2 regions of the Candidatus Enterococcus mansonii genome follow, and region 2 is predicted to be linked to the other one. Evidence: riboswitches for the same ligand, from Rfam matches in the RefSeq annotation. Region 2 holds a riboswitch; the other holds the start of a gene.
The links. Region 2 has a riboswitch for magnesium ahead of A5880_RS01810 (phosphatase PAP2 family protein). Riboswitches for the same ligand answer to the same signal wherever they lie in the genome.

Region 1: it holds a riboswitch for magnesium, as region 2 does, so the genes downstream of both, A5880_RS04100 (LCP family protein) here and A5880_RS01810 (phosphatase PAP2 family protein) in region 2, are expected to answer to the same signal.

Annotation. Positions count from the first base shown of each region.
Region 1 is NZ_NGLE02000001.1:868,316-873,596, forward strand. Features, by position in the region: gene A5880_RS04090 (helix-turn-helix domain-containing protein) at 1-1,189, opposite strand, end outside; gene A5880_RS04095 (FAD-dependent oxidoreductase) at 1,179-2,513, opposite strand; gene A5880_RS04100 (LCP family protein) at 2,658-3,572, opposite strand; M-box (ykoK) riboswitch at 3,702-3,871, opposite strand; gene A5880_RS04105 (DUF4303 domain-containing protein) at 4,142-4,636, shown strand; gene A5880_RS04110 (hypothetical protein) at 4,663-4,881, opposite strand; gene A5880_RS04115 (DUF4809 family protein) at 5,022-5,281, opposite strand, start outside.
Region 2 is NZ_NGLE02000001.1:375,086-380,366, reverse strand. Features, by position in the region: gene A5880_RS01820 (ABC transporter ATP-binding protein) at 1-1,054, shown strand, start outside; gene A5880_RS01815 (ABC transporter ATP-binding protein) at 1,070-2,920, shown strand; M-box (ykoK) riboswitch at 3,117-3,284, shown strand; gene A5880_RS01810 (phosphatase PAP2 family protein) at 3,394-4,059, shown strand; gene A5880_RS01805 (diaminopimelate dehydrogenase) at 4,174-5,145, shown strand.

The sequences.
Region 1 (5,281 bases), 490 kb from region 2:
CAATAATCGCCAATACACTCAAATACTTTACTAGAGACCACTCATGCAAACTATTTCCCTTACTGTAACTTTCATCAAAATACTCCAAACTCTTCGTCAAAAGAACCTGAGAAAAATCTGCTAATTGGTGACTGGAGAGCTGTTGCTCTTTTTGCCAAATATTTTCTCGGTCAAATAACTCCAATTCCCCTTTAAAAAAATACAAGCGACTATGGATCTGAGAAAAATAATAAAAAATCTTTTTTTCTAACGCAGGAAAAAATTTCTTCGGACGATAATATAAAATCACATGCTCTAATACAAAAGTATCCGCCAATGATGTTGGCGTTCTACGTCCTCGAATCAAGCTATACCGATCAAAATCTGACTCAGTTAAAACAGACATGCTCATAAGAAAAATAAAATGTAACATACTTTCTTCTTCATCGATTTCTAAGGGATAGCGACTAAAAAAACGTAAAACAAAAGAGCGCACTGTTTTATAAAAAGGATCTTGCTCATAAATTTTGCTTTTTTGATGTAGATCTTTATACATTTTTGGTTGAACAATGATTCGTTTTTTACTAATGGTCAGCCATAAACTTAACTTTAACTTGCTGTGCTCTTCAAAAGTAAGCGACAATCCCTTTTCAAGCCCTTCAATAATACGTAGATTTTGAATCGTCAGTGTTTTTTTCTGATGCACTTCATACGGTGTTAAAAACCAATACATCTGGAAATAAAAATAGCGAATTTGCAGCTCCTCTCCTTTTAGCTGACCATTGCGGATTTTAAGTTCAAATTCATGTAACAACTGATTCAATTCTTTAATTTTCCGAAACAAAGATGATTCACTGATGACAAACTTAGTCGTTAACTGAGCAATTGTAAACTCCCGATTTTGAAACAAATAATCGATTACCTGAAATTTTATCGAGGCACGCACATAATCTTCTAGCACTTTGCTAATTGAAAAGTGATCTGACATATGGATTGCTACCCACTGACCGTCATAAAACAACGAGCACTCCTTCTCATATGGTTTTAAATAATAACTTAATCCTTTTAAATCACTCTCAAACGAAGCCTTTGAGACACCTAAATAGGCTAATAAATCACTGTCTTCAATCCGACCGCCAGCTAGAATCACTTTTTTTAAAATACTCACTTCCCGCGCTTCTTTTTTATCCAGTAACTCTTCAATTTTCATTTGCTTCACTCCACAATCCTTCAAACCCTAATTGATTTGTGATATCCAAAATTGTTGAAAAATACGGATGATATAAATAATCTTTCTGATATAATTCTTCTAATGTTTGCCCCATTTGAATACTTAAGGCAAGTGTATTGATTTTTTCTAAAATATTCGCTTTGGAAACCAATTGTGCACCTAAGATTCGATGGCTTTCTTTTTCAAAAATAATTTTTCCATAAATTATCTCACCACCTAAAAAGAGGGCACTTTTTTGTTCCACATGAGAAACACCGATCGGTTGATCATAAAATAGTCCCTCAGCCTCAGTCAACCCCGTACTTGCTACATAATAATCGACAAGCTTGGTACCAATCGTTCGAATTGCCCCAACAAACGGTGTTGTATTTTCCACAAGGTTTTGCGCCACCACAAGACCTGTTCGAACAGCATTATTCACTAAAGGAATATAAAAAGATTCGTTAGATAAACTGTAAGGTACTTGAATACAATCACCAATTGCAAAAATATTCGCCTGTGATGTTTGTAAATACTCATTCACATAAACCGTTCGATCAGTATGTACTTGGATATGCTCGTCTAGATAGGCTAAATCCGGTCGAACATTCATAGCAAACACAGCACTATCACAGTCTAGCTTAGTCATTTTACTTTCAATTCTTAGTCCTTGATCGCTATCAACAATCTTTTCGACGGTCTCTTCAAAGTGAAAAATAATCCCTTTTAGCGCCATTTCCTCTTGGACAGGCCGGATCATTTCCCGATCAAAATACTTAAATAATAAATAATCCATTTGCTCGAAAAGATGAACCTCTTTGCCTTGTTTTAACAGCATATCTGCTGCCTCAGCCCCTATCTGACCACCACCGATCAAGGCCACTTTTTGGCTATTTTTGAGTTGTTCGATTGCTTTTAAAACGCCAGGTAAAAATTTATATTTTAACACTTTCTCCGAATCACTACCTAAAATTTTTTGAGACCACTGACTTGCGCCGGTAGCTAAAATCAATTTATCGAATGAAATACAAAAGTCCTCCGCTTGTTTTTCATATATTACCATCTGTCGCTTTGAATCTATCTTAACGACTGTTGCAGCTAATAATAATTGAATAGTGCACTTTTTTAATTGTTGCTCTGAAATAAATTGTGCTTCTTCGATTGGGCCAATCGTTTTATTGAAATAAAGATTGATTCCGCCTGGTAAATAGCCGATTGTCGATTGTTTCTCAATTAAATGAATTTCCGCTGCAGGATGTTTTTTTCTTATTGCCAAAGCCGCTGACACCCCAGCAAAAGAAGCCCCGATAATCACAACTTTCATAATTAAGCCTTCTTTCCAATTATATAAAACGTTTTCTTCAAGAATAGCATAATCAATAAGGAAATTCATCCTTTCGCCTTTTCAAAAAAAATAGACTCATCTAACTAAGTCTGATCAACTTAGGATGAAATCTATTTTCCAACTTTATTTACTTTTCATAAATGCTTGAATTGCTTCAGCATTTTTTTGCTCGTCGATTTCAAGAACACTTCCTGATTCCGTATTATCATTAAAGTCCCAAGAGCCTTGTACAGGAACTGAAAGTGATTCTAATGATTTGACTTTGCCTGACAAGAAATCTTTTGCTAAATCAATCAGTAAGCTCGTAGGTACATTCGTATCGATTTTTCCTACTAGTTTTCCGGCAACTTGAGGTAATTCCCAGATTGGGATCAAATCTTTCGACTGATTGATCAATGCGTCCATCACTTGTTGCTGACGTCTGATACGACCAAAATCACCCTCTTCATCCATTCTGAAACGAGCATATTGCAATAGGCTATTTCCATGAAGCGTTTGTTTTCCCTTAGTAATATCCACACCATCTAAATTGATATCTTTTTCAGCATCAATTGTTACACCTTTTGGATAGAGTTCGTCGATGATTGCACTAAATTCTTTAAAATCCATGACTAGATAATAATTAATCGGTAACCCAAAGCTTGTATTTAACACTTCTTTTGTCAATTGTGCGCCACCGTAAGCATAAGCCGCATTTATCTTGTCTAAACCATAATTAGGAATCGTTACGTAACTATCTCGCATAATAGAAATCAATCTAGGCTGCTTCATTTTCCCATCATAATGAGCCACCATCAATGTATCCGAACGACCTTGATCTTCATCATCGTCTCTAGAATCATTCCCGATGACCATCACCGTTAATTCTTTGTCACTCGTTTGTTCATCTCCAGTAAAATTTTGATTTTTATTAGACAATTGTGACTCACTTTTTTCTTTTGCTTGTTGAAATGAGATTGCCGCATAGCACCCAATACTAACTACCACAAGAAGAATCGATAACAGGGTAATAGTAATTATTTTTGACGATTTTTTCATTGTGAATTCCTTTCCAAAACGCAAATGTATACTTGTACAAGAAAATCCCTTCACCAAGATGACTCAGCGAAGGGATTAGATTACTGGGTATCAGAACTGTGATAACTATCACTTGTTTTCGACTTACCTAGTTCTTCTCTTCGTTGAGTTTTAGCACTATATAACGTAAAAAGCGTCTGCTTTTAGCTACTTTGAAAACCGCCTTAATTCGACGATTTTTGTCCTACCCGTGCCTGTCTTTCGACATTTCTGAGCAGTAGCCTGTGTTTATATAGGAGCCTCACCTAACAAGTATTTAATTCATTTTACACTATAAGCAATAAGCATAATAAAGTCAAATTAAATTTTGCCTAAATTGCGCTAGATAAAAAACAGATTATTAAAAGAATTATCATTATATTCGCATTACTGGATGAAATTAGACAATTAAATGGGTATGGTAATCTTTAGTATTTCTTAAATAAACAAGTTGTTTATACATCTTCTACTAGCATTAAAAACTTTAGATGGACTTTTTTTAGCATATCTGTTTCAATGTGTAGAAGACCAAATAGTTGGAGGAGGTATTTATGAAAAATTTTTTAGAAATTCAACAAGAATTCTTTTTTAATTTTCTAATCGATCGTATTGATAATTTTTTATTGGATCATTCTGATGAAACATTTTATGCGTTTGCTTTAGATTGCACTATTTACCAAGAAGGTGAAATCAACCTTTGCTTGAATACCACAGAGCGCTGGGAAGAGACTACAAACTACTACGCTGACAAAGGCTACAAAGAACAACAATTAGCTGAAATGAAGTATCATTCGAAAGATTGGGACGAGGAGCAACGTTTTGCTTCAATCCATTTATTTGATGATTGGGTTGAAGAAGACGAAGACATCCAGACCACTCTTGACTGGCTTTGTGAACAACTCGTTCTTTTTACAACCAGTGAAACCTTTCAGCGAATTCCAAAAACAGAGGCATTTAAGTTGTTCGTTTACGATCACAATGAAGAACCCTCTGATTCAGAAGAACGTTTTGAAAAAATAACGACTTCTGAGCTTTTTCAACTATAATAAAAAAGAGTGTCCTGATTCTTTTGTCATACACCATAATGAATCAGATATTTATTTTCATCGATTGCTTTAAGAAGCAACTTAGACAATTCCGTTATATAAAATTGGTCATAGTTTTTCTTATCTTTTATAATCACATCATAAAAAGCAGGCACGGATGCTGGTGAAATTATCGTTATTCCCCAGCGATCCAGTCCTCTCTCTTTTTGGTTGGATACGCAAAAATAGGTTTCAATTAATGACAAATCAGCCCACTATCGGTTAATTGCATCATCAGGGATTTTGATACAGTGATACTTCTCTGGTTCATATTTATGGTACATGTTCTTTTTATCAAATGCTTCAATAATACCAAATTCTGCATAAGGTCCCATACCATTCCACCTTAAATAAAGCTAAATGAAACCTCATCCAACACAAAAATAGTTGTAAGAATTTCATTTACTTTTTTTACTAGCACTTTATTATCAATTATTTGATCTTTTGTTTCAAGCTTTGTTTGAGCAGTTGAATAAATCAAATAGTCATATTCTTCTTTGAGTCTAATTTGATGATTATCTTTTTTATATAAAATATAATCATCTAAAACATCAGATTCATATTCACGTTTAAATCCATTTTTTAAGACAATCGCCGTAACTAATG
Region 2 (5,281 bases):
ATTTGTTAACCGAGCAATGTCTATTATGATGCCTGTTATGATGTTGATGATGAATGGTATTTCTGTTTTAATCGTTTGGGTCGGCGGACATAATATGGACAAAGGACAGCTTCAAGTTGGAGATATGATGGCTTTTATCACATACACGATGATGATTGTCATGGCATTTATGATGTTATCTATGGTTTCCATTATTTTGCCTCGTGCTAACGTTGCTGCTGGTCGTGTAGAAGAAGTTCTTAACACGGTACCAACAATTAAAGATCCAAACCAGCCTAAAGATGACCATGAATTTAAAGGTGAAGTAAAATTTGAAGCAGTAGAATTCCGTTACGGAGATGCTGATGAAGATGTTTTACACCATATAAATTTGGTAGCTAAACCAGGTCAAACGACTGCTTTGATTGGTTCAACGGGTTCTGGAAAATCAACAATTGTCAATTTGATTCCACGTCTTTTTGACGTAACAGGTGGAAGAATCACCATTGATGGCATCGATATTCGTGAAATGAGTTTGCATAAACTACATGAGATTATTGGATTTGTGCCCCAAAAAGGGATCTTATTCTCTGGAGATATTGCTTCAAATATCAAATTTGGTGATGGGGATATTTCAGATGAACAAATGAAAAAAGCTGCTAAAATTGCACAAGCCGAAGAATTTATCGATTCAAATGAAAAAGGCTATGACCGAGAAATTTCTCAAGGCGGAACCAATGTTTCTGGCGGACAAAAACAACGTCTATCTATCGCTCGTGCCTTAGCCAAAGATCCTAAAATATTAATTTTTGACGACTCATTTTCAGCTTTAGATAATAAAACAGATGTTGCATTGCGCAAAGCACTATCTGAAAATATCAAAGGAGCTACTCAAATCATCGTCGCCCAAAAAATCTCTACAATCCTTCATGCAGATAATATTATCGTACTAAACGAAGGTCGGGTAGTAGGGCATGGGACACACGAAGAATTGATGCAATCGTCAAAAGTTTATCAAGAAATTGCCCAATCACAATTAAGCAATGATGAATTAGGCATTGAAGAAGCGGAGTAAGGAGGAGCGAGAATAATGGCAGAACAAAAACAACATCGCCCTCGCGGCGGTCGTGGTGGCGGACCTGGAGGACATATTGCTCCAGTAGAAAAAGCCAAAGATTTTAAAGGAACATTGAAAAAATTATTGTCCTATCTTGGCGCATATAAAATTCCTGTTTTCTTTGTAATAATCTTTGCAATTGCCTCAACTATTTTTAATATTTGGGGACCTAAAATCTTATCAAAAGCAATTACAGAATTATTTAATGGCTTGATCAAAAAATATCAAGGAACTGGCGGCATTGATTTTGAAAAAATTGGCGGGATATTATTATTCATGCTAGGTCTTTATCTGGTTGCTTCCTTATTTGGAATCATTCAAGGTTGGATCATGTCAACCATTTCTCAAAAAATTACGTACCGAATGCGTAAAGAAATCTCAGAAAAAATCAATCGTATGCCGATGAATTACTTTGAAAGTAGAACAACGGGTGAAGTATTGTCAAGAATCACAAATGATGTAGACACACTTGGACAATCATTGAACCAATCCATTACACAATTGATTACTTCTACATTTACAATTATCGGAGTTATTGTCATGATGTTATCGATCTCAGTAAAAATGACTGGTATCGCTATTTTGATCGTACCAATTTCAATGATTTTAATTATGATCGTTGTGAAAAACTCGCAAAAATACTTTAAAACCCAACAAGAATATCTTGGCGTGATCAATGGGAAAGTCGAAGAAACAATTGGCGGTTATACTATCGTCCGTTTATTTAACGATGAAGAAAACGCCCTTAAAGAATTTAAAGAACAAAATGATGTGTTATTCAAATCTGCTTGGAAATCTCAATTTCTTTCTGGCTTGATGCAGCCAATCATGAACTTTGTTGGAAATCTTGGTTACGTAGCTGTTGCAATCTTTGGTGGAATCATGGCGTACAATGGCTCAATTACTGTTGGGGACATTCAAGCGTTCATCCAATACGTTCGTAACTTAACTCAACCAATCGCTCAGTTGGCTCAAGTATCTAATTTACTTCAATCAATGGCAGCAGCTGCGGAACGTGTCTTTGAATTCCTTGGTGAGGATGAAGAAGAACAAACTGTTGAAAATCCAGTTAAAATTGATAAAGCAAAAGGCATGGTAGACTTTGAACATGTTCGTTTTGGTTATACACCAGAAAAAATTATTATCAACGATTTTAGTTCCCATGTTGATCCTGGTCAAACTGTAGCGATTGTTGGTCCAACTGGAGCAGGTAAAACAACGATGGTTAAATTATTGATGCGTTTTTACGATGTAACATCTGGAGCCATTAAAATCGATGGTCATAATATCAAAGACTTTAATCGTGAAGACCTTCGTAAAAATATTGGAATGGTTTTACAAGATACTTGGTTATTTAAAGGAACTATCATGGAAAATCTTCGTTATGGTCGTCTTGATGCAACGGATGAGGAAGTATACGAAGCGGCAAAAGCTGCTCATGTTCACCACTTTATCCAAACATTACCTGGCGGCTATAACATGGAATTAAATGAAGAATCATCAAATATCTCTCAAGGCCAAAAACAATTATTGACGATTGCTCGTGCTATTTTGGCAGACAAACCGATCTTGATTTTAGATGAAGCAACATCATCTGTCGATACTCGCACAGAAGGTTTAATCCAAGGGGCGATGAATAATTTAATGGCGGGTCGGACATCATTTGTTATCGCACACCGTTTGTCAACGATTAAAGATGCAGATAAAATTCTTTATATGCAAGACGGCGATATCAAAGAACAAGGAACACATGAAGAATTACTTGCTCAAGGTGGTTACTATGCATCACTTTATAACTCACAGTTTGAAGAGTTAACTGAGTAAAAAAATAAAAAAAGTGCTCATCAAAAAGCAACATTGATGAGTTCTTTTTTTATTTCTACAGGAATTACTTTTGCTTCCAATGCTTATCTGTAATTTGCTCGCATGAACATTTGCTTTAATTTAAGAAAAAATAAAGAGTCTTAAAATAACTTGAAAAATTATATTTCCATCGTTATTATAAATAAAATGAATAAATAAATAACCTTGTTAGGTGAGGCTCCTATACAAACATAGGCTATTGCGCAGAAACGTCGAAAGACGCCAATGTGTAAAACAGGAATTGTCGAATTAAGGCTTTTCATAAAATAGCTAAGAATTTTTCTTTACGTTGTATAGTGCTAAAACTCAGACGATGAGATGGGTGAAAAGTCAAACATCTTGGGAAAAAATGTTTGGCTTTTTTCTTTTGCAATGAATGCATCTGGTCATAAGGTAAGCAAGTTTAATGATTTAGAAATGGAAGGATGAATGCTTTGAAAAGACAAAAATTTACCCCTGCGATTATAAGTATTGTACTATTTTCATTACTTACTTTTTTAGTTGTTGCTAACGTACCAGGGTTTATTCACTTGGATTTTTCTATATATCAATTCACTTGGAAACCTGATGGAGTGATTACTAATCTAGTGAATATACTTGCGAAAACAGCAACGATTATTCCAATCACTATAGTCAGTTTAATTGTTTCAGTGATGCTTTTTAGAAATAACTATAGGATATTAGCCATTTGGCTGAGTAGTAATGTGTTTGTCGTCAGTGCTTTAGGTTTTATACTGAAACAAACTATTGCACGAACGAGGCCTAATGTAGAACAACTTGCTGAAAGGGCTTCTTACAGTTTTCCTAGTGGTCACTCTTTATTAGCGATGTGTTTGGCATCTTCGATTATGTTAGTTATACAAACCGTGTATTCAAATGATCCAAAAAAGTATCAAATGTTAAACATTGGCTTAGTCGTATATGTCCTTTTGATTGGATTGGGTCGAATCTATTTAAGGGTTCACTATCCTAGTGATGTGCTTGGAGGATTTCTGTTGAGTTTTTCCTGGGTAAACCTTTCCTATGTTTTGCTGCAGAAAATAGATGCCAACGGAAAAATTTCCATTTTAACAAAGAACAATCAGGATACTAACTACTAGGAGTAAAACAAGAGACTATTTTCTTTGCAAAAAGGTCTGCTTCTACAACTTGCGATTGTCAAATGACTTTTCCATTTGGTATAATTTGATGCATAGAAGTGGAGGAATGTAAGTATGATAAGAGTAGCAATTATCGGGTATGGGAACCTGGGACGTGGTGTTGAACGTGGGATTAAACAAAATAAAGATATGGCATTAGTAGGTATCTTTACAAGAAGAGCACCTGAAACGGTTCAAACAGAAGGCGGACAAGCGTTTACCATGGAGGAACTTAAGTCTAAAAAAAAGGATATCGATGTATGTATTTTATGCGGCGGCTCTGCGACAGATTTACCAATGCAAACGCCAGAATGGACGCATTTATTTAATACAGTGGACAGTTTCGATACACATGCAAAAATTCCCGAGCACTTTGCTAAAGTTAATCAAGTGGCGAAAGAAAATCAAACTACATCAATTATCTCAACAGGATGGGATCCTGGTCTATTTAGTTTGAATCGATTGTACGCACAAAGTATTTTACCAGATGGACAGACCAATACTTTTTGGGGCAAAGGAGTTAGTCAAGGACATTCGGATGCTTTAAGACGAATTGAAGGTGTGATAGATGCTGTTCAATACACAATACCCAATAATGAAATTATTGAGAAGCTCAAAGCAGGGGAATCATTACAGATGACGACCCGTGATAAGCATTTTAGAGAATGCTACGTAGTTCTTGAAGAGGAAAGGGATTCAGAAAAAATTCGTGAAGAAATAGTTTCTATGCCTAATTATTTTGCTGACTATGATACAAAAGTCCATTTTATTTCTCAAGATGAGTTGGATCAAAATCATAAAGCAATGCCTCATGGGGGAACGGTCCTTCACACTGGAACCACTCATGAATCGACCAAGCAAGTGATTGAATATAAATTACAATTAGAAAGTAATCCAGAATTTACTGCAAGTGTCTTAGTTGCTTATGCTAGAGCTTGTGTTCGTTTAGCTAAGGAAAAGCAATTTGGGGCGTATACTGTTTTAGATATTGCACCTAAGTATTTGTCTGACCGCACAGATGAGGAATTAAGGGCAGAATTGTTGTAATGATGTGCAGAAAAGATCAAAACTTTTTGTTTATGAATATGTAGATAAAAAAGTATAAAAGAGTTCTTCTCCTTTTAATCAGCCAGATTAGTTAGGAGAAGGCTTCTTTTTTTACTCATTCCTAACTTGTTAATTT